Regions from separate parts of the Paenibacillus odorifer genome, predicted to be linked through region 1. Evidence: a T-box and tRNA genes for the amino acid it is inferred to sense, from the RefSeq annotation. Region 1 holds a T-box; the other holds one or more tRNA genes.

Evidence for each region. The T-box of region 1 lies ahead of tyrS (tyrosine--tRNA ligase). A T-box ahead of a tRNA ligase gene usually reads a tRNA of that ligase, here a tRNA-Tyr.
Region 2: it has a tRNA-Tyr gene. The T-box ahead of tyrS (tyrosine--tRNA ligase) is inferred to sense a tRNA for this amino acid. The anticodon was not compared.

Annotation. Positions count from the first base shown of each region.
Region 1 is NZ_CP009428.1:3,953,410-3,965,476, reverse strand. Features, by position in the region: gene PODO_RS17200 (DNA alkylation repair protein) at 1-102, shown strand, start outside; gene PODO_RS17195 (acetamidase/formamidase family protein) at 343-1,893, shown strand; gene PODO_RS17190 (Lrp/AsnC family transcriptional regulator) at 1,972-2,418, opposite strand; T-box leader at 2,571-2,801, shown strand; gene tyrS (tyrosine--tRNA ligase) at 2,988-4,247, shown strand; gene PODO_RS17180 (hypothetical protein) at 4,453-4,740, shown strand; gene PODO_RS17175 (anaerobic sulfatase maturase) at 4,965-6,209, shown strand; gene PODO_RS17170 (ROK family protein) at 6,273-7,472, opposite strand; gene PODO_RS17165 (chromate transporter) at 7,671-8,321, shown strand; gene PODO_RS17160 (chromate transporter) at 8,333-8,866, shown strand; gene PODO_RS17155 (formylglycine-generating enzyme family protein) at 8,902-9,879, shown strand; gene PODO_RS17150 (helix-turn-helix domain-containing protein) at 9,919-10,752, shown strand; gene PODO_RS17145 (sulfatase family protein) at 10,859-12,067, shown strand, end outside.
Region 2 is NZ_CP009428.1:5,907,917-5,919,983, forward strand. Features, by position in the region: gene PODO_RS25680 (ABC transporter permease) at 1-792, opposite strand, end outside; gene PODO_RS25685 (ABC transporter permease) at 789-1,835, opposite strand; gene PODO_RS25690 (ABC transporter ATP-binding protein) at 1,828-3,390, opposite strand; gene PODO_RS25695 (BMP family ABC transporter substrate-binding protein) at 3,508-4,647, opposite strand; gene PODO_RS25700 (AraC family transcriptional regulator) at 4,977-5,732, shown strand; tRNA gene PODO_RS25705 (tRNA-Leu) at 5,870-5,948, opposite strand; tRNA gene PODO_RS25710 (tRNA-Cys) at 5,963-6,036, opposite strand; tRNA gene PODO_RS25715 (tRNA-Gly) at 6,047-6,121, opposite strand; tRNA gene PODO_RS25720 (tRNA-Gln) at 6,128-6,202, opposite strand; tRNA gene PODO_RS25725 (tRNA-His) at 6,222-6,297, opposite strand; tRNA gene PODO_RS25730 (tRNA-His) at 6,341-6,416, opposite strand; tRNA gene PODO_RS25735 (tRNA-Trp) at 6,440-6,513, opposite strand; tRNA gene PODO_RS25740 (tRNA-Tyr) at 6,520-6,605, opposite strand; tRNA gene PODO_RS25745 (tRNA-Thr) at 6,611-6,686, opposite strand; tRNA gene PODO_RS25750 (tRNA-Phe) at 6,715-6,790, opposite strand; tRNA gene PODO_RS25755 (tRNA-Asp) at 6,801-6,878, opposite strand; tRNA gene PODO_RS25760 (tRNA-Met) at 6,904-6,980, opposite strand; tRNA gene PODO_RS25765 (tRNA-Val) at 6,998-7,073, opposite strand; tRNA gene PODO_RS25770 (tRNA-Glu) at 7,129-7,203, opposite strand; tRNA gene PODO_RS25775 (tRNA-Ser) at 7,222-7,314, opposite strand; tRNA gene PODO_RS25780 (tRNA-Asn) at 7,318-7,393, opposite strand; rRNA gene PODO_RS25785 (23S ribosomal RNA) at 7,455-10,381, opposite strand; rRNA gene PODO_RS25790 (16S ribosomal RNA) at 10,614-12,067, opposite strand, start outside.

The sequences.
Region 1 (12,067 bases):
TGGGTACAGCAAATTTGTGATGAATGGTTGAACCTATCAGGTACCAAGGAAACAAAGCGGATTGTAACCCGGGCTACAAGAAGTATTACTGATCAAAAATAAAATTAGTGCATCACTTTAGACTGGATAATCAAACGTCAAACACTATGGGCTAATAAGTGTTGGCGTTTTTTTATTATGGAGTTAACTTGGATAATTCAAGAGAAAGACTACTTCCTATTTATTATTTAAACCAAACTTCGTGAAAATATTTATATTGTTAATCCTCAGGTCATCTGTTATACTCAGAAACACCGAATGTTACAAAAACTAACACTAATTAAAGGAATGGAGGATTTTCGTATGAAAAAACAAATAATTCGTAATGTAGGCGTCACGTTATCCATGTTTTTAGTGGTGAATTCGTTATCCAGTGTCATGTATGCTAACACAACGAATGATGCGTATAAGCCAAAAACCCATGTTCTGAAGGCGAATTCGGAGACTGTTCGATGGGGGAATATTGGTAAGGGAGATCCAGCTCTGACTGTACATTCGGGAGACATCGTAACGGTTGAGGCTATTACACATCACTCTGGTGATGATTACGAGCGGATGATTAAAGGAGATGCGGGAGTGGAGGATATTTTCCACTGGATTGAAGGGGAGAAGAACGAAGCGCTCCGCGGGCCAGGCGTACATATTATGACGGGTCCCATCGCAGTAGAAGGTGCTGAACCAGGGGATGTGCTGGAAGTGAAGATTCTGGACATGAAGCTGAGACCTAATGGAAATGAACAATACGCTGGAAAAACATATGGCGTGAATGCCGCGGCGAACTGGGGTTATCTATACGGAGATATGGTGGAGGAGCCGAAAAAGCGTGAGGTAGTAACCATCTATGAGATGGATACGGAGGGTGGAACAGATTATGCAACAGCTGTATATAACTACAAATGGTCTGTGCAAACCGATCCGGATGGTCAAGTGCACCCGACAATTGACTACCCGGGTGTTATCGTTGACCATAAAACGATTGATAAGAATTTCGGTGTGCTAAAAGGTGTGAAAATTCCGGTGCGTCTCCACTTTGGTACAATGGGTGTGGCGCCGAAAGAAGCGGATGTTGTTGACTCCGTTCCACCTTCTTACAACGGCGGTAACGTAGATGATTGGCGGATTACCGAAGGTGCAACGATGTATTATCCTGTATCCGTAGCTGGTGCACTACTGTCGATCGGTGACCCGCATGCCGGTCAAGGCGATTCGGAGATTAACGGTACTGCGATTGAGACATCGGTCACTGGGGATATACAAGTTATTCTTCATAAAAAAACATCGCTTAACAACAAGCTGAAAGGTTTAAACTTCCCATTACTTGAAAATGAGAACGAGTGGGTCGTGCATGGATTCAGCTACGCTAATTATTTGGAGGAGCTGGGGGCTAGTGCTCAGACGGATATCTTTAAAAACTCATCCATCGACAAAGCAATGAAGGATGCCGCTCATAAAACAAAAGATTTTTTAATGGCTGGAATGGAATTGAGCGAAGATGAAGCATACTCTCTGATGTCGGTGTCAGCTGATTTTGGAATTACACAAGTGGTGGATGGAAACTGGGGCGTTCACGCCTTAATTGATAAAGGTCAATTCGGCGATTCCGAGCGCAAGCCCGTGGTTTTACGGAGCAGCTTTGAGAACTTTGGAGCAAAGGTTGGCTGGCAGCCAGCCACTAAGACAGTTACGCTGAGCTACAATGGCAATGTACTGGAGATGAAGGTTGGAGCGACAACGGGAATTTACAACGGAGAGACAGTGAAGCTTGTAGCCCCATTAAGTGTTGTGAATGAGAAGGTTGTGGTCAGCGAATATTTCGTGAACTTTTATAAAGCTAAGCTGGCTAAGACAGAGTAGGACGAAATAGCAATTATTTGATAATTCTAATAAAAATCCAGATGAGAAAAGAACCGTCTTTATAGGCGGTTCTTTTTCTTATATATTTAAGCCGTCTTGATTTTTGTGGCGTTTCAATAAAATTTGGTTTTCTACACGTACCAGTCCATCCAGACAATAGATTGATTCATGCATAAACCGTTCCATCTCTTCAAGATTCTCAACTAAGATGTGAATATGCAGAATACAAGGTCCTGTCATTTCGTATAATACAGCTACACGTTCGTTTTCTTTTAATACGTCGACGATATGATTCAAATGAGCAGGTTCTACTTCAAGTTCCAGGTAGGCGGAGATTTTCTTTCCTAACTTTTCGGCACTGATGACAATCGAGAACTGTTCAATAATCCCTTGATTGACTAGCCGATCAATACGGTCTTTCACCGCGACACTTGATAAACTGACTTCTTTAGCTAGATCAGTATAGGAAATTCTGCTGTTTTGGGCCAGCCGCATCAAAATATGGTTATCGATAGGATCTAGCATGCGGATTCGTTCACCTCTTTTTTCGTAATTGTATCAGAAAAAAAGTGGAAATGCCTAGTAGCGCTTTACAGTAGAAGTGTGTGACGGCATTCTCTGCTGAAGATAGTTGACATAAAAGAATTATTTCACTATACTGGCTGTAATCTTATATACGATATACGTTGAAGGAGCCCAGTAGTAACTTAGTCCCTGTTCCAGAAAGCCGGGGGTTGATGAAACCCGGTACACACTAAGCTTGCGAATTACACTTTGGAGTATCTCGGGTAACACCGAGCGGAATGGCGAACGATATCTCGTCAAGAGTGGTATCAATGGTATGCTTGAGCATAAGCGTTTCATGGGTGCAATCTGGGTGGTAACACGGTTATTCAATCGTCCCTATGTCTACAATAGACAAGGGGACGATTTTTTTGTTTTTAAATATAAGGATTTATAGGGTTCACTTCATCAATGATCCTTATATTTCTCGCTGAAACGGTACCGTCCTAATCAGGAGGGCAAAGCCGTTTCCGCTTGGCGGACTGATGTTTCATTATAGGATAACTACTAATTTTGAGGGGTGTAAGGCAATGAATATTATCGACGAACTAGAATGGCGCGATGCCATCAATCAACAAACAGATGCCGAAGGGCTTAGAGAACTGACCAATCAAAAATCGGTATCCCTGTACTGCGGTGTAGATCCAACTGGTGACAGTATGCATATTGGCCACTTGATTCCGTTCATGGTGCTCAAAAGATTCCAGCTGGCAGGACATCGTCCGGTTATTCTAATTGGTGGGGCTACGGGAACGATCGGTGATCCAAGTGGACGTCAATCCGAGCGCTCTTTGCAAACGCTGGAGCAAGTCCAAGCCAACGTTGATGCACTTACAGCACAAATGAAAAAATTGTTCGTGACTGATGGCGACAATCAAATCCGCATGGTGAACAACTACGATTGGACGCATAAAATCAATGTTATCGAATTTTTGCGTGACTATGGTAAAAACTTCAGTATCAATTCGATGCTTGCCAAGGATGTTGTAGCGAGCAGATTGGACAGCGGAATTTCCTTTACGGAATTCTCCTACCAAATCCTGCAATCCCTGGACTACCTGCACCTGTTCCAGCATGAAGATGTGCAGCTGCAAATCGGTGGTTCTGACCAATGGGGGAACATCACAAGTGGCTTAGATCTGATTCGTAAAAAAGAAGGTTCTGAAGCGGTGGCATTCGGACTTACCATCCCGCTTATGCTGAAAGCCGATGGTACAAAATTCGGTAAAACAGCTGGTGGAGCCATTTGGTTGGATCCGAACAAAACGACAGCTTTTGAATTCTACCAGTTCTGGGCAAATACAGATGACCGTGATGTTGTGAAATACCTGAAGTACTTTACATTCCTCTCTAAAGAGCAAATTGATGCACTAGCAGAAAAGGTGCAAACCGAACCGCATAAACGTGAAGCGCAAATAACACTGGCTGAAGAAATGACCAGATTCGTGCATGGTGAGGAATTGCTGGAGCAGGCTAAACGCATTACTGCCGCTCTGTTCAGTGGAGATATTAAATCTCTGACCGCTGACGAGATCGAGCAAGGCTTCAAGGAAATGCCGACCTACGAAACGACATTGGAGTCCAAAAATATCGTGGAGTGGCTGGTAGATCTAGGAATTGAGCCATCCAAACGTCAAGCGCGTGAAGACATCACCAAAGGCGCAATTTCCATGAACGGTGAAAAAGTTAGCGATGTAGCATTTGAAGTTACAGCCAGCGAAGCCATCGGCGGACGTTTTATCATTATCCGTAAGGGTAAGAAAAACTACAGCCTGGTGAAATTGTCCTAATAATAAGAAGCCTTCCTTATGAATAAGGAAGGTTTTTTGTTGTATTTTAAGTATAGAGGCAGACTATTTGCATATTAAGTGAAATTTGAAAGGTGAAATCGTCAAAATTATGGTAAGCTTAGGATTCGTGTGATTTATGGATTAACATGATATTCTACAACTATAACAGAAAATTAGGAGTGGTAATTTGAGAAGACAAAAACCAATGACCATGGAAGAATTGATGAATGAGTTACAAGGACAGAAAACGTATCAAGAAGATCCCAATCACATCTCTTTCGAGAAATTGTTTAATGAAGCGTTTATGAGTAAGTATTCCAATTACAAAAGTTTCGATGAGTTTGTAACCAAAGGGAACTTTCAAGTAAAGACAGAAGAAGATGTTGCTGACATACCTGATGAACTCTTTGATCGTCATGTTGTTAGGGAGACGAAGTTTGCGGATTGGAAATCCATGTTGGAAACAGCAAATAGAGAATACGTCCGTAATTAATAAGACTTAGTCTCTAACTACCGTTAGTTAGACTCATCCACAAAGAAACTGCACACCCTTATTGCTTTGTTCCAACGGACAATGGGGAGTGCAGCTTTTTTATGCCCAGTTATTCGACCAGCTATGATGTTTTACTCATCGTTGACTTGCAGATCTATGATTTAATTGAACAAATAGGAATTAGGTTCTACAAAGATAGTATTACATAGGAGGGGCAGAATCGTATGACTGCATGTATACAAACCTCTAAGCAGGAGACCCTTCATGTCATGTGGAAAACCGTCTCAGAGGATTGTAATCTAGCCTGTGATTATTGCTATTACAGTACAGCCGGGGGACATCCTCAGCAACCGATCCGGGTGATGGATACGGAGCTTCTGGAGCGGTTTATCGCTCAGTACATGAAAAGATCATCAGGGATAGCGACTTTCTCTTGGCAGGGTGGGGAGCCATTATTGGCCGGACTTTCGTATTTTGAACAAGTGATTTCATTTCAAGCTAAGTACGCTCCGCCTCATACGATGATCAGTAATGCACTGCAGACCAATGGAACGCTTATCCATGAGAAATGGGCGAAATTTTTTAAACGGTATAACTTTTTGGTTGGGATTAGTCTGGATGGCCCAGAGCCTATTCATGATGCTCATCGTGTAACGGGTTCGGGGAAAGGCAGTTATAGTCTAGTTATGCGTGGGATTCGTCATTTACAGAATGAGGGTGTGGAGTATAGTATTCTGACGGTGATTCATGAAGATAACGTGACGAAACCAGAGGAGTTGATGGCATTTTATCTAGAACATACCTTTCCGAATATTCAGTTTATCCCCTGCATGGATTTTGTTTCTCAGAAAAGTGATGTAGCGGGACGTTTCCGAATTACACCTGAACAATACGGAGTCTTTTTATGCCGTACATTTGACCTTTGGTACAACGGTGGGTATCCAGAGCTTCCTATTCGTATTTTTGAGAATATGCTTCTTGTATTCATGCATCGTGAGGCAGAGTTATGCGTTCACAACTCATGTTGCCCGAAGATGATGGTGCTTGAAACGAACGGGGATGCCTACCCTTGCGATTTCTTTATTGATGAAGAGCATAGGTTAGGAAATATCGGCCAAACTGACCTGAAAGCGCTGCTAACCAGCCCAGTATATGATGATTTTTTGTTAATGAAGCCCAATATGAATGAATCATGCTATAAGTGTGAGTACCTTAGCTTTTGCAATGGGGGATGTCCGCGCAACCGGAATTGGCTTGATGTTAATGATCGGACTGAGGTTGATTATTTCTGCCATAGTTACAAAATGTTCTACTCACACGCCTATGAACGCATGTTATTACTGGCGAACCGACTTAGATCGGAGCGGATGCTGGAGTACAGGAAAAGTGCAAAACCACTTCCAGGTCGAAATGATCCATGTCTCTGCGGAAGCGGGAAGAAATTCAAAAATTGCTGTCAGGCATTATAGCTTTGACTAGATAAGGTTGTCCCAACAGTCATGCAAAGGATTGGGAACAACCTTTTTGTTATGCTATAGAACCATATGATTTCTCGCCATTATTGCCGCACCAGTCACCACAGCTTCTTCTTTTAATATACCTAGGGAGAAGTGAGGTTGGTATTCAGGATAACGGTAAGTGTTTCTCTGTGCCACCTCCACCGCTGTTTGGAAAAACAACTCGTGAGAGTGAATGAGCGCACCGCCTAGAATGATGGTCTCTGGATGAAACAGGTTGATAACGTTAGCGAGCCCGATCCCGAAATGGCTGGCAGCTTGGGTAAATAATTCACGCGCATGTGGATTACCGTCTCTAAAGGCTTGTACCAATACATCATAAGTCAGCTTCTCAGGCGCCACTTTATATCTTTGGAGGATCAGATCGTTGTCCATTTTCGCCTCCGAGCGTGCACTTTGTTCTATGGCCTGCACAGATACAAATGCTTCCAGAGCCCCGTAGTTCCCGTCATGATTTAATCGGGGTCCATCTGTCTGGATGATCATTTGACCAATGGCATCTTCCATATCCATTGTGCCATGAACAATACTTCCATGCGACATCATCGCATAGCGGAGTCCTGCTCCAGCATGTACATAAAGCATATGCTGAATGTTTGCGTGACGGATAGACCATCGTTCCCCAAGCAATGCGGAATTGGCACCGTTGTCCAACCAAGCTTTGAACCCCGTCCGTTCCTCCACCAATTTGCAAATCGGAAGATTGTTCCAGCCCGAAGAAGGGAAGTGCAGCGGCTTTAGGATCAAGCCATGTTCCCGATCAAGTGGCCCCACAGCCCCTATTCCTATCCCGATGATTTGACTGTCCACTAACTGATGGTCCCGAAGGAAAGCGCGTATTTGATTACTGATATGATCTATAAATCTTTCAGGTGTGAATGCCTGATCCATTCGCCAGTGAACAATTGATTTTGGGTTCATTTGCATATCAAATAAACCAAGAGAAGAATACACCCTGGAAATCTCTAAACCGATTATATAACCGTAGAAAGGATTGATCTGGTATAAAATAGGTCTTCTGCCTCCGCTAGATTCTCCAAATCCGCTTTCTATCAGCAAGCTTTCTTCGGTCATCTCATCCAATATCCGCGTCATTGTGCTTTTGGTAAGTGAAAATGTCTGTAGAAGATCCAACTTGGAAACAGTGCCTTGTTCGGCGATTCGGTCGTATAGAAGTTTTTTTGGTGATGGAATTTGTGTCGAGCGCTTTTCCACGATATACCTCCAAGCTATATATAGGATGAACTTGTAAGATCGTTTTTTATATAGTTTGTATTTATTAACATGAATATAGTATAACTCATAAACCCTTGGTTGTATTTTACCGTTCAAAAAACTTAATTCCATTTTGGGAAAAAGTGATATAATGAAATTACGACAGATTATAAAAGGGTGGATTCCATGAGAACAACTATGAAAACAAATATGATACCGAATACAGACCTGAGGATAAGTCTACTGTTTCAGTTGTTTTGGGTATTTGTTCGAATTGGTCCAGTAACCTTCGGGGGAGGTTATGCGATGATCCCTATGATCGAACGGGAAATTTCCGCTAAACGAAAATGGCTGGGTGAAGAAGAGATGGATGAAATTCTATCTTTAGCTGGTGCTGCACCTGGGGGTGTAGGTGTAAATGCAGCGGCATTCATTGGTTATCGTCTTGCTGGTGTGAAGGGGGCGATTGCTGCAATCGCAGGGATAACGATTCCAACCTTTATCATTGTTTGTTTGCTTAGCGCCGTATACTCCCAACTGGCCGACCAACCAAAAGTCATTGCCGCTATGAAAGGGATTAATGGTGCAGTTATTGCTTTGATCCTAGTAGCTGCATATCGAATGGCCAAGAACGCTATAATTGACAAGACTACCGCAGTTACGGCGTTAGTTATACCGGTTGTTTTACTGGTTTTCGGAATTAATCCCATTTACGTGATTGCAGTTGGTTTATGTATTGGGTTTGTATATCTGCAAATTAAACAGCTCTTAGGGCTCCAAGTTCGAACGGAGAAGGAGTCCTTGAAAGCTTCTGATGAAGAATCGAATTATCCGGAGTATTACATTTAGGGGGAAGCGATGTGATTTGGAATTTATTTTTCACTTTTATAAAAATAGGTCTTCTGTCTTTTGGAGGAGGGTACGCCATCATTCCGATGATTCAGCATGAAGCCATGGCTGGGGGTTGGTTATCCGAAGGGGAATTTCAAGAGGTAGTTTCCATCGCAGGGATGTCACCTGGTCCTGTTGCGACGAACAGTGCAACCTTAATCGGATATCGTATAGCCGGAATGGAAGGAGCGATTGTGTCAACATTAGGCATGGTTCTGCCCTCATTTTTAATCATCATTGTTATTTCTGTCTTCTTTTATCGGGTGAGGGATAGTCAATGGATTAAAACGTTATTTTATGGTTTGCGGCCAGTGATTACAGGCTTGATTGCCTATGCTGCGATTCGTTTTGGCTTAAATAGCGTGGAACATGCTTTTATTACTTGGCAGACCCTTGGCATGTTGATCATTGTATTCGCTGCACTTTATGGTTTAATGAAATATAAGCTGCATCCGCTCACCATTATCGTTGCTTCTGGCATTCTTGGGGTAGCTTTTTTTTAGACAGAGCCGGGACGATTCCAGATTGGAGGTAAATCATGTCAGAGAATATACGGGCATGTTGTTCAGCTAGTCGAAATCAAGTCGCGAAACAAGAATCTATTGATGTTTGTAAGGAGAACACAACGGTTCAAGGAGTAACAGGGGAAAAAGATTTCTCGGACATGATCCTTATCCCTGGAGGCACTTTTCTTATGGGGACGGATGATAAGGAAGGGTTCCCCGCAGATGGAGAAGGGCCGACTAGGAAGGTTACCTTATCTTCCTTTTTGATGGATGTAACGGCGGTTACGAACAAGCAGTTTGCTGCTTTTATCAAGGAAACAAACTATGTTACAGATGCGGAACGTTTTGGATGGTCTTACGTGTTTCATTCTTTTGTTTCCATGGAGACAGGGAAAAAGGTGACCCAAGTAGCCACTCAAACCCCCTGGTGGTGGGTGGTGGAGGGAGCGGATTGGTGTCATCCTGAAGGTCCGGATTCCCATGTAGATGAACGACTTGATCATCCGGCTATTCACCTATCATGGCATGATGCGGATGCATATTGTCGCTGGGCTGGTAAACGTCTGCCTACGGAAGCGGAGTGGGAGTATGCCGCACGAGGAGGACTGGTTCAGAAACGGTATCCTTGGGGGGATGAATTAAAACCAGGCGGAGAGCATCGCTGTAATATATGGCAGGGAAAGTTTCCCGATAAAAATCATGCCAGCGATGGTTTTGCAGGTACCGCACCTGTAAGTTCCTATCTGCCTAACGGCTATGGTCTTTATAATATGTCAGGAAACGTGTGGGAATGGTGCGCGGATTGGTTTACTAAGGACTATCATTTATCTTCCGAATCCGTGAATCCGAAAGGTCCAGTAAGTGGTGTCGCAAGATCGATGCGCGGAGGATCATATTTGTGCCATAAATCTTACTGCAACCGTTATCGGGTGGCGGCTAGAAGCAAAAATACTCCAGACAGCTCTGCCGGAAATATTGGCTTTCGATGTACGGCTGATTATACAAGTTAAAGCACTTTTACGACTACTACATAAGAAGGAGGAACTTCCTTGTCCTCTATCATCCATAGTCAGTTTGACATCAACGTGCTGGACGTCCTAAAGATTCAATATCAGAAGCGGATCCTGTTCGATTATGTCCAGTCTTGTTATACCGTCTCTTATATCCAAAAAGGTGAGGTATTGACGACATCCTCCGAAGGAGAATATGTTGCTTCTGCCGGAGATGTGATGATCCACCGTCCTAACGAGCCTTTTAATGTGATCTCCAAAACGGATGGCGTACATTATCTGTTTAATATTAACGCTAAAGTTAAAGACGGAGATGACTTCTTTAAGTTATTCCCTTTAGGCAAGGTGATTCGGGTCCGGGATCGAAGCGAATATGAGCGGAGGTTTGACGAGTTGCGAAGCCTGTGGTTGCAGGAGGAAGATGATTTCAGGAATGTTCAGGTCGGTTCATTGGCATTTTTTCTTCTTTATGAAATTATGGAGAGTACCAAGCTTGGCGGGCGACGTTCTTCACGAGATCCCTTTATCACGGACCGCTTTAATGAAGCGTTGCAATACATGGAGGAGAGGCTTGATCAGGAGATTAGTAGAGAGGAGCTTTCCAAGCTCTATCATATGAATCCTGTTTATTTTAGCCGGGCATTTCAGAAAATATATAAACTGACACCCATGCAAATGCTGCGAAAATTGCGGCTGCAGCAAGCTAAACAAATGCTGGAATATACGGATTTTACAATCGAGCATATCTCCCAGAGATGTGGTTATTATGATGCTTCACACTTCAGCAAGGTATTTCGTGGCGAATACGGCAAGGGGCCGGCAGAGTACCGGAAAAGTATCGAATTTACAAAAACAAACATCGCTACTCCATAGCGGAGCTTTCCATATTCATTTACTCTTATGAGCATGAGCAGATCATTCTAAGCTGCCCGAATCGAGCGTAACCATTTCGATGAAAAGGAAAGGCAGGGAATAACTCATGAGAATCTTGTATTTGGATTTGGATTCGCTTCGCCCGGACCATCTGGGATGTTATGGCTATCATCGGAATACCTCCCCGAATATCGATTCAATCGCAAAAGAAGGTGTCACCTTTACCAACTACTATTGTTCAGATGCTCCTTGCCTGCCGTCTCGTTCTGCTTTAATGTCCGGGCGATTTGGCATTCATAATGGGATTGTAGGGCATGGCGGAACCGCTGCTGATATGCGTAGAGAAGGAGCAAAACGTGAATTCAATGACCGGTTGGGGATGGAGAGCCTTCCGGCTATATTAAGGCAAGCTGCGATGAAAACTGCATCGATCAGCACCTTCTCCGAACGACACTCGGCTTGGACCTTTAACGCCGGGTTCCTAGAAGTATTTAATGTTGGTGGCAGAGGGCATGAGACGGCAGAGCAGGTGCTTCCAGTGGCACTTAAATGGCTTGAGGATAATGGGGAGTCCGAAAATTGGTTTCTGCACCTGAATTTCTGGGATCCGCATACACCTTATCGTACACCTGAGAGCTACGGTAATCCGTTCGAGAAGGAGCCTTTACCCGATTGGATCACGGAAGACGTGTTTGAGCTTCACCGAAATAAGAAGGGGCAGCATAGTATTGAAGATATGAATGCGCTCGCGAAATCGCATTATCAGCTGCATTTCAGGCATCAGCAGGAGATAGAGAACCGTGATGACCTGCGTGTTATCTTTGACAACTATGATGCTGGAGTTAAGTATCTGGACGAGCATCTCGGAAAAGTTTTTTCTAAGCTGAGAGAACTTGGCGTGATGGAAGATACGGCTATCTTGATCTCTGCGGATCATGGAGAGAGTCTGGGTGAACTAGGAATTTACTCCGAACATGGCACAGCAGACGAGGCGACTTGCCGTATTCCGATGATTGTTCGCTGGCCAGGGGGCAAGAAGGGAATCGTGGAGGAGGGGCTACATTATCACCTTGATCTAGGACCTACATTAGCAAGCCTTTTGAATTTGAAAGCGGCTGCTTCTTGGGATGGTGAAAGTTATGCAGGTACCATTCTGGAGGGGGATTTGGGAGGGCGTGAGTATCTCGTAATCTCACAATGTGCGCATGTGTGTCAACGCAGCGTTCGGTTTGCGGATTGGTTATATATACGTACCTATCATGACGGACACCATGGATTCGCGCAAGAAATGCTGTTTGATTTGAAGCATGATCCT
Region 2 (12,067 bases), 2.0 Mb from region 1:
TGCATCTGCAGTACCAAATAATAAAGAGGTCAGCGCCGTGCCTACGGTCGTACTTCTTCCCATCGACTCAGCGGCAATGGCAATCCAGCCCCGGCCAGCGATCATATCGCGGGTAAACAGTGACAAATACCCCATCGACATATAAGCACCGCCTAAACCGGCAAAAAATCCGCTAAGCAGCAAAGCCATATACTGTATTTTCACAACACTTACACCCACGGATTGAGCCGCATGTGGATTTTCGCCCACTGAACGAATGCGCAGTCCAAGCGGTGTACGATTTAATAGATAGTAGACAACAAACACAGCCAATATAGAAACATACGTCAGAATGTGATGCCCCGATAAAATAGGTCCAAGCACCGGGATATCCTTCAACAAAGGAATCTGGACACTAGGCAAAACTTTACTCGCCAGAGAAGTGGAAGAACCCTTGTCGCCACTAAGCAGATAGAGGATAAACACAGTTCCTCCCGAAGCGAACATATTAATGGCCACACCCCCGAGAATGATATGTGTTTTGAATTTCAGGGTGAAAAAAGCTAATATTCCAGCGATCAATGTTCCAGACAGCACCGCCCCAAGCAGACCTACCCACGCGCTATGCGTATAGCTGCTTATGATGACACCCGCTAAAGCGGCAACAAGCATGATGCCCTCCATCCCAATGTTAATGATCCCTGCACGGTTGGAGATGAGTGCGCCGAGCGCGGCGAACAGAATCGGAGTCGTCACGCGAAGGACAGAGAACGCAAAGTCAGTTGTAAAAATTACATCAAACAAACTATTCACGCTTCCTTCGCCTCCTTCAAGAGCATCCGATTTTTCCAGAACTTCAGAAATTGCTCAGCCGAAATCAGAAGAATGATAATTGCCTGTATAATTGAGATCATCTCTGAAGGTACATCAGACAGACGCGCCATCATGTCAGCCCCAATTCGAATGTACGCTAGGAACAATGCAGAGCCGATTACGGACAGCGGATTATTTTTGGCTAACATCGCTACAAGGGCACCATCCAAACCATAACCAGGCAGTGACGTCCATTGGAAACGGTTATACATCCCCAGCACTTCTACGGAACCCCCCATACCTGCGATAAAACCTGCAATCAAGTGAACGAGAATAATAACCTTGGCTGTCTTCATACCGGAATAACGGGCAAAGTCCCGGTTGATGCCTGTCATGCGCAGCTCATATCCCCATTTCGTTTTGTATAGGAATAGATGAGCTGCAATAATAAGCACGATAACGATAATAAGACCGGTATGAATACGGGTACCGGAGACCATTTTACTCAGCAGTGCCGTTTTCTCGAATTTGTAGGATACATTGGCAAAAGCTTTAGCATCACGTAGATGATAGTTCAGTAGGTATAACCCTACTCCGAACAAAATATTATTGAACATTAAGGATGTAACCAACTCATTAGCATTCCATTTTGCCTTCAGAATACCAGGTATTGCCGAGAGCAAGGCTCCTACAATTGAACCTGCAGCAATAGCTACCATCGGATGCAGCCAGCCGTCCAACGTTAAATGAATAGCCAATACGGAAGTTACAACACCGGAGAAATAAAAAATCCCCTCAGCTCCCAGGTTGAACATATTGGCTCGAAACAACAAGGATACTGCCAACCCAGTGAACATGAGCGGAATCGCCATCTCAATCACATTACCAATATGACCTTTACTGGATAACGGCTCTAATAGGAATATACCAATCGTCTTCACAGGCTGATTACTGACCAAAGAGATGATCAGAAAGGCAATAGCGAGTGCAATAACGATTACCGCCGATGTTCGAATGTACTCAAAATATTTAACTTTAAACATGATTTACGGCCCTCCCGATGTGCTCCTCGTCCTGTCGATGAATCCCCAGCATATAAAGACCTAATTCTTCCTCACTAACCTTAGATGGCTCCTCGAAAAAGGCAACAATCTTACCCTCGTACATTACTAACAGACTATCGCTGATCTCCAAGATCTCATTCAAATCTGCCGACACTAGCAAAATCGCGCAATCGTCTGAACGTAATTCCAACAACTTTTGATGTATGAACTGGGCTGCGCCTATATCCACACCCCGTGTCGGCTGTTCTGCAATAAGCAGCTGCGGTTCAGTCGAACACTCTCTAGCTACGACTACCTTCTGCATGTTACCACCTGACAACATTCCTATGGGCTGAGAAGGTCCTGAACAGCGGACTTTAAATTCCTCTACAAGGGATACTGCTAGCTTGGCAATTCGTGAGCCATTCAAAAAAAGACCTTTATTCATTGCTTTTGTACGATACTGAGTAGATAGCAGATTATCAGCTATACTTGCCTCACTAGCGATCCCTTGCCGCATCCGATCCTCCGGTATATAGGAAACGCCTAGCTTACGAATATCCAAAATATCCGATTCACGGATATCCTTTCCCTTCACTAGTACAGAGCCCTGACTTGAGACACCTCTCAAGCTACCTGTAAGAGCTTCAATGAGCTGTGTCTGCCCGTTGCCTTCTACACCAGCAATCCCAACGATCTGCCCACCACGTACCGCAAAATTGATATCCGACAATAATGCTTTGCCATCTGCATCATTCACACTGAGTCCCTGCACCGTTAGTACTGGCTCACTAACAGCCAGAATCTCTTTGTCATATTTCAGCACGACGTCTCTGCCGACCATTAGTCGCGAGATTTCCTGTTCTGTCACATCCTGTGTTTGAAAAACACCTTCACTACGGCCGCTGCGCATAATCGTAATTCTGTCGCAAATCGCTTTGACTTCCTTTAATTTGTGCGAAATAAAAACTATCGTATGACCCTGTTCCCTTAATTGCTTAAGCTCGCGGAACAATTCCTCTGTTTCCTGTGGAGTCAACACCGCAGTCGGCTCATCAAGCACCAGAATTTTCGCACCACGCAGCAGCGCCTTAAGAATCTCAACCTTTTGCTTCATCCCAACTGTAAGATCCTCTACTTTTGCTTTAGGATCCACGGCCAGATTGTATTTCCTTGCGGTCTCTTCCGTCATGCGCACAGCCTCGGCATAATTAATGCCAACTCCTCTGCGCGGCTCCATACCCAGCACCATATTCTCTGCCACCGTAAAAGAAGGTACCAACATGAAATGCTGATGGACCATGCCGATGCCTCTATCAATGGCGTCCTGAGCGGATTGCAGCTTTACTTTTTCACCCTTGATATAGATCTCGCCTTCACTTGGCTCTTCCATGCCGAACATAATCTTCATTAAAGTCGATTTACCAGCACCGTTCTCACCTGCAATCGCATGTATTTCTCCCTCACGTAAAGAAAAATGCACGTCTTTATTTGCAACGACGCCATTGGGATATACCTTGGTAATTCCCCGCATTTCCAGCAGAGCTTTGTACATAGGTCTCAACGCCTTTCAACTTGGAGGTCTGCAAAAATATACAGCTGGAATTCCCCTGACTAGAAGAATCTCCAACTGTAGGTTTAACTCTATAGAGCTGATCTTAAGATTTAAAGCTTAAGGCTTAACTGCGTTACGAATAGCTTCTACCTCTGCGGTTTCCATCCCCATCGCATTATCCACTTTAATTTCTTTATTGATCAGCTTTTGCTTCACTTCTTCAACCTTGGCCTGAAGATCAGCCGGGAATACATTTTTATAAATATCATTCTCAGCAATACCTACACCATCATCTACAAAGCTCAACACATCACGTTTGCCCATTTCTAGCGTTCCCTCTTGCAATCTCTTCACTGCACCTAGAATAGCCGTATCAATCTTTTTAATAGATGAAGTAACGATTAGATTTGCTTTTTCACTATCCGTATCGTTAATCAACATTGCCTGATCGGAGTCTACACCGATTGCATATTTTTTCTTTTCTTTAGCTGCGTCAAAGATCCCAAGACCTGTACCCCCAGCCACGTTAAAAATAACATCCACGCCGGAGTTATATTGAATTAGAGACAGCTCCTTACCTTTTGCCGGGTTAACAAAATCACCAGCGTACGACACAGCCACTTTTACATCAGGATCAACATACTGAGCACCTTGAATGTAACCGACCAAGAAAGCATTAATCCCCGGAATATCCATACCGCCCACAAACCCAATCACATTCTCAGGGGTAGCATTCGGCATATCCGATTGTGTAGCTAATGCTGCTACGGCACCTGCCAAGAAAGATACTTCATTTGTCGCATAAGACATGTTGTACATGTTATCTGGTGCTTCATCGATGTCGGTATCATAATTAATGAATTTTTTGTCTGGATACAATTCTGCCGTTGCATTAAACATCTCAGTAATTTCAGAACCGCCAGAAATAATTACATCCCAATCCTCGGAAGCGATATCGTTAAATGTTGGCTCCCATTTCGTTTTATCAACGCCCATTTCAACAACCTTTGTTACTGCACCTAGTTCATCCTTAACCTTTTGCAAGCCGTTATTAGCGGAATCAAAAAATGATTTATCCCCAAGTGTCCCCGGAATCAGCAATACAACCTTGAGTTTATCCCCTGAACCTGTTTCTCCACCCTCAGCAGCGTTTGATCCAGTATTCGCAGAAGAACCGTTATTGGACGTGTTATTCCCACATGCTGTGACCAGAACCATCACCATTAATAACAACAAAGAAAGAACTTTTTTATTCATTACTCTATTCCACCCCTAATTTTAGTTGGTTAGTAATCCGGCAGAATCCCCATCTTCACCCATTGTATAATTCACGGTTCAAATGGAAATTCTCTTTTTTCCAAATAAAGTATCATTAAAAGTAATAAATTTAACGTTTAGGCTCAAAAATAGCAATAAAAATACCATTATTATTAATAATCCGCTTTATTTCCGAACGAGATGGCCAGTCAGGTTGCGAACTTTCGGATTTATTGATACGATCATAACAAATATTATTAAAAATAATTATATGATTTCGGTCATAGTTTTGTACGATTCGGCTAAAACATAAGTATTGGAGGATCATCATGGATCGTGTTCTATATATTGTAAGTGCCACACATGAGCTAAATACTTATATCCCTCCACACCAGCATGAATGCTACGAACTGGTCTATTATTTACAGGGGGTAGGGACAACCAATGTTGGCCCACGAAGTTACCATTTTCGCTCCTCTTCTTTCGCGCTTGTGCCACCCAATCATAAACATGACGAGCACCACCGTGAGGATGCAAATGTATTATTTGTAGGCTTCCACTCGGAACACCCTAATATGAGTAATCTGCTCGGCGTATATGAAGATGATAAAGATCAGACCGTTCTTCAAATCCTGCTGCGAATGAAAGCAGAGTTTACACGCAAGCAAGACGGATTCTCTGAGCTTCTAAACCTACAAATGAGCGAGATTACCGTCCATCTTATGAGGCTTCTTAGTGCCTCTGGATATCAATCCCCATCAGAAGATCGAGTACAATATGTCCTTAATTATATGAATGAGCATTATCGCCATAAATTGTCCGTCGAAACACTATCAGAAATGTCCGGATATAGCTACGATCGTTTTCGCCATCTATTTAAAGAACGTTTCGGGTCTTCACCCCTGCGGTATTTGCTGTTAAAACGCCTGGATTATGCAAAATCTCTATTACGTCATACTCAGATGCAAATCTCTGAAGTATCTGCTGCTGCAGGTTTTGTGAACGATGCCCAATTCTGCAATATGTTTAAACGAGAAATAGGTCATACCCCGCGAGCATTCCGCATTAATAATCAATCAGGTTAATCACTAATCAGATTAAAAAAAGCCGTTGAAATAGAGAAACTCCTCTATTCAACGGCTTAATCCTGTAAAACTAAGAACATAAAGAAAAAAGGTTAGTAAGATTGCTTATAAAAGCATTCTTACTAACCTTTTTAAGATACCGGCGAGAGGACTCGAACCTCCACGGTTTCCCACTCGATTTTGAGTCGAGCGCGTCTGCCATTCCGCCACGCCGGCACATATGAACTAAATGGAGGCGCCACCCAGATTTGAACTGGGGATAAAGCTTTTGCAGAGCTTTGCCTTACCACTTGGCTATGGCGCCATGTAAATTTTGGAGCGGACGACGGGAATCGAACCCGCGACCCTCGCCTTGGCAAGGCGATGCTCTACCGCTGAGCCACGTCCGCATAAAATGGCTGGGGATATAGGATTCGAACCTATGAGTGACGGAGTCAAAGTCCGTTGCCTTACCGCTTGGCTAATCCCCAATAACATTTTAAAGTAAAATGGGGCGACTGATGGGTCTCGAACCCACGAATGCCGGAACCACAATCCGGTGCGTTAACCCCTTCGCCACAGTCGCCATATTAAGTTGATATTGTTGCCATTATTCATTTTAAAGAAAATGGGGCGGCCGATGGGTCTCGAACCCACGAATGCCGGAACCACAATCCGGTGCGTTAACCCCTTCGCCACGGCCGCCATATTAAACTTTAGAAAGAACTTGGCAGGGGCAGCAGGAATTGAACCCACACCAACGGTTTTGGAGACCGTTGTTCTACCTTTAAACTATGCCCCTAAAAACTGGTGGAGGATGATGGATTCGAACCACCGAACACTTACGTGAGCAGATTTACAGTCTGATGCGTTTGGCCACTTCGCTAATCCTCCAAGGATGGTGCCGGCGAGAGGACTTGAACCCCCAACCTACTGATTACAAGTCAGTTGCTCTACCAATTGAGCTACACCGGCATGGCACTCATTCTTTTGTGATGATAAATGGTGGCTCGGGACGGAATCGAACCGCCGACACGAGGATTTTCAGTCCTCTGCTCTACCGACTGAGCTACCGAGCCATGATGAAAATGGCGGAACCGACGGGATTCGAACCCGCGATCTCCTGCGTGACAGGCAGGCATGTTAGGCCAACTACACCACGGTTCCAAAAGATATAATTGCTTAAGTTAATTGGTTGCGGGGGCAGGATTTGAACCTGCGGCCTTCGGGTTATGAGCCCGACGAGCTACCGGGCTGCTCCACCCCGCGTCAGTAAAAATATGTTATGGTGGAGGCTGAGGGGATCGAACCCCCGACCCTCTGCTTGTAAGGCAGATGCTCTCCCAGCTGAGCTAAGCCTCCATAAACAACAATTGTTATTGTACCAAAGTCCACTAGGATAAATCAAGTGAAAATTTGGTGACCCGTATGGGATTCGAACCCATGTTACCTCCGTGAAAGGGAGGTGTCTTAACCCCTTGACCAACGGGCCATACTAATTAAAAATTTGTGGCGGAGAGAGAGGGATTCGAACCCTCGAGACGCTTGTGGCGCCTACACGATTTCCAATCGTGCTCCTTCGGCCAAACTCGGACACCTCTCCATATGGCTCCCCGAACAGGACTCGAACCTGTGACAACTCGATTAACAGTCGAGTGCTCTACCAACTGAGCTATCAGGGAATATTCATACCAGGCTTAATCGCCTGAAAACTGAATCCGAAACGAATTTGCATTCTAAGTATAGGATAAGCCCTCGACCGATTAGTATTGGTCAGCTCCATGCATTGCTGCACTTCCACCTCCAACCTATCTACCTCGTCGTCTTCAAGGGGTCTTACTAATTGGGAAATCTCATCTTGAGGGGGGCTTCACGCTTAGATGCTTTCAGCGCTTATCCCGTCCGTACGTAGCTACCCAGCCATGCTCCTGGCGGAACAACTGGTGCACCAGCGGTACGTCCATCCCGGTCCTCTCGTACTAAGGACAGCTCCTCTCAAATTTCCTGCGCCCACGACAGATAGGGACCGAACTGTCTCACGACGTTCTGAACCCAGCTCGCGTACCGCTTTAATGGGCGAACAGCCCAACCCTTGGGACCTACTTCAGCCCCAGGATGCGATGAGCCGACATCGAGGTGCCAAACCTCCCCGTCGATGTGGACTCTTGGGGGAGATAAGCCTGTTATCCCCAGGGTAGCTTTTATCCGTTGAGCGATGGCCCTTCCATGCGGTACCACCGGATCACTAAGTCCGACTTTCGTCCCTGCTCGACTTGTAGGTCTCGCAGTCAAGCTCCCTTATGCCTTTGCACTCTGCGAATGATTTCCAACCATTCTGAGGGAACCTTGGAACGCCTCCGTTACTCTTTAGGAGGCGACCGCCCCAGTCAAACTGCCCGCCTGACACGGTCCCCGTACCCGGTAAGGGTACTAGGTTAGAACCTAGATACGATCAGGGTGGTATCCCAACGGCGCCTCCACCGAAGCTTGCGCTCCGATTTCTACGGCTCCCACCTATCCTGTACAGATCGTACCCAAATTCAATATCAAGCTGCAGTAAAGCTCCATGGGGTCTTTCCGTCTTGTCGCGGGTAACCTGCATCTTCACAGGTATTAAAATTTCACCGGATCTCTCGTTGAGACAGCGCCCAAGTCGTTACGCCATTCGTGCGGGTCAGAATTTACCTGACAAGGAATTTCGCTACCTTAGGACCGTTATAGTTACGGCCGCCGTTTACTGGGGCTTCGGTTCATAGCTTCGGGTTACCCCTAACCACTCCCCTTAACCTTCCAGCACCGGGCAGGCGTCAGCCCGTATACTTCGCCTTGCGGCTTCGCACAGACCTGTGTTTTTGCTAAACAGTCGCTTGGGCCTTTTCACTGCGGCCCCCTCGTGCTATTCACACTACCGGGGCACCCCTTCTCCCGAAGTTACGGGGTCATTTTGCCGAGTTCCTTAACGAGAGTTCTTCCGCGCGCCTTAGAATTCTCTTCTCGCCTACCTGTGTCGGTTTGCGGTACGGGCACCTTCTCCTGGCTAGAGGCTTTTCTTGGCAGTGTGAGATCATGACCTTCGCTACTATAATTTTCGCTCCCCATCACAGCCTAGCCTTAATGATGTGCGGATTTGCCTACACATCAGCCTCACTGCTTAGACGGACATCCATCAGTCCGCGTCACTACCCTCCTGCGTCACCCCATCGCTCATAGCGGATTACGGTGGTACAGTAATTTCAAACTGTTGTCCTTCGACTACGCCTTTCGGCCTCGCCTTAGGTCCCGACTTACCCTGAGCGGACGAGCCTTCCTCAGGAAACCTTGGGCTTTCGGCGGATCAGATTCTCACTGATCTTTTCGTTACTCATACCGGCATTCTCACTTGTGTAGTGTCCAGCGCTCTTTTCAGTACACCTTCAACCCCTACACAACGCTCCCCTACCCCAGATACATACGTATCTAGCCATAGCTTCGGTGGTGTGTTTAGCCCCGTTACATTTTCGGCGCAGAGTCACTCGACCAGTGAGCTATTACGCACTCTTTCAATGGTGGCTGCTTCTAAGCCAACATCCTGGTTGTCTGTGCAACTCCACATCCTTTCCCACTTAACACACACTTGGGGACCTTAGCTGATGGTCTGGGCTGTTTCCCTTTTGACAATGGATCTTAGCACTCACTGTCTGACTCCCGGCAATAAGTATATGGCATTCGGAGTTTGACTGAGCTTGGTAATCCTTGCGGACCCCGCACCCAATCAGTGCTCTACCTCCACTACTCTTATACCGAGGCTAGCCCTAAAGCTATTTCGGGGAGAACCAGCTATCTCCGAGTTCGATTGGAATTTCTCCGCTACCCCCACCTCATCCCCGCACTTTTCAACGTACGTGGGTTCGGGCCTCCAGTGCGTGTTACCGCACCTTCACCCTGGACAGGGGTAGATCACACGGTTTCGGGTCTACGTCCACATACTCATTCGCCCTATTCAGACTCGCTTTCGCTGCGGCTCCACCTTCTCGGCTTAACCTTGCATGTTAAACGTAACTCGCCGGTTCATTCTACAAAAGGCACGCCATCACCCATAGATCGGGCTCTGACTTTTTGTAAGCACACGGTTTCAGGTTCTATTTCACTCCCCTTCCGGGGTGCTTTTCACCTTTCCCTCACGGTACTGTTTCACTATCGGTCGCCAGGTAGTATTTAGCCTTAGCAGATGGTCCTGCTGGATTCATACGGGGTTTCACGTGCCCCGCACTACTCGGGATCCGTCTCGGAGAGAACACAGTTTAGGTTACAGGGCTTTTACCTCTATCGCGGGCCTTTCCAGACCTCTTCACCTACCATATTCCTTTGTAACTCCATGTGAGACGTCCCACAACCCCCAAGAGCAAGCTCTTAGGTTTAGGCTGTTCCGCGTTCGCTCGCCGCTACTGACGGAATCACTATTGTTTTCTCTTCCTCAGGGTACTTAGATGTTTCAGTTCCCCTGGTCTGCCTCTACACACCCTATGTATTCAGGTATGAGTAACTGCGAATTACCACAGCTGGGTTTCCCCATTCGGACACCCCCGGATCAAAGCTTGCTTACAGCTCCCCGAGGCAGTTTCGTTGTTCGCCACGTCCTTCGTCGGCTCCTGGCGCCTAGGCATCCTCCGTGTGCTCTTATTAGCTTAACCTTGATTTTTCCGAAGAAAAATCTCACTAATAACATTTACTTGTTTACACAAGTTGCTAAAAGATGTTCTAAAACGCAAATTCGTTTCGGTATCCAGTTTTCAAGGATCAAGTCTTACTTGAGAGCTTAAACTCTCAAAACTGAGCAACGAGTGAGTAACAGGCCTAAACCTGAGTTTTGGAAGCTTAGCTTCCGATTTGAATGTCCTCATTGCAGAGAACGATTCTCCATAGAAAGGAGGTGATCCAGCCGCACCTTCCGATACGGCTACCTTGTTACGACTTCACCCCAATCATCTACCCCACCTTCGGCGGCTGGCTCCCTTGCGGGTTACCCCACCGACTTCGGGTGTTGTAAACTCTCGTGGTGTGACGGGCGGTGTGTACAAGACCCGGGAACGTATTCACCGCGGCATGCTGATCCGCGATTACTAGCAATTCCGACTTCATGCAGGCGAGTTGCAGCCTGCAATCCGAACTGAGACCGGCTTTGATGGGATTGGCTCCACCTCGCGGCTTCGCTTCCCGTTGTACCGGCCATTGTAGTACGTGTGTAGCCCAGGTCATAAGGGGCATGATGATTTGACGTCATCCCCACCTTCCTCCGGTTTGTCACCGGCAGTCACTCTAGAGTGCCCAGCATTACCTGCTGGCAACTAAAGTTAAGGGTTGCGCTCGTTGCGGGACTTAACCCAACATCTCACGACACGAGCTGACGACAACCATGCACCACCTGTCTCCTCTGTCCCGAAGGCCGCTGCTATCTCTAGCAGATTCAGAGGGATGTCAAGACCTGGTAAGGTTCTTCGCGTTGCTTCGAATTAAACCACATACTCCACTGCTTGTGCGGGTCCCCGTCAATTCCTTTGAGTTTCAGTCTTGCGACCGTACTCCCCAGGCGGAGTGCTTACTGTGTTAACTTCGGCACCAAGGGTATCGAAACCCCTAACACCTAGCACTCATCGTTTACGGCGTGGACTACCAGGGTATCTAATCCTGTTTGCTCCCCACGCTTTCGCGCCTCAGCGTCAGTTACAGCCCAGAAAGTCGCCTTCGCCACTGGTGTTCCTCCACATATCTACGCATTTCACCGCTACACGTGGAATTCCACTTTCCTCTTCTGTACTCAAGCCACCCAGTTTCCAGTGCGACCTCAGGTTGAGCCCAAGGTTTAAACACCAGACTTAAATAGCCGCCTGCGCGCGCTTTACGCCCAATAATTCCGGACAACGCTTGCCCCCTACGTATTACCGCGGCTGCTGGCACGTAGTTAGCCGGGGCTTTCTTCTCAGGTACCGTCACTCCGATAGCAGTTACTCTACCGGACGTTCTTCCCTGGCAACAGAGCTTTACGATCCGAAAACCTTCATCACTCACGCGGCGTTGCTCCGTCAGGCTTTCGCCCATTGCGGAAGATTCCCTACTGCTGCCTCCCGTAGGAGTCTGGGCCGTGTCTCAGTCCCAGTGTGGCCGTTCACCCTCTCAGGTCGGCTACGCATCGTCGCCTTGGTGGGCCGTTACCCCACCAACTAGCTAATGCGCCGCAGGCCCATCCCTCAGTGACAGATTGCTCCGTCTTTCATTCTTCTCTCAGGAGAAAAAAGAAATTATCCGGTATTAGCTACCGTTTCCGGTAGTTATCCCAGTCTGAAGGGCAGGTTGCCTACGTGTTACTCACCCGTCCGCCG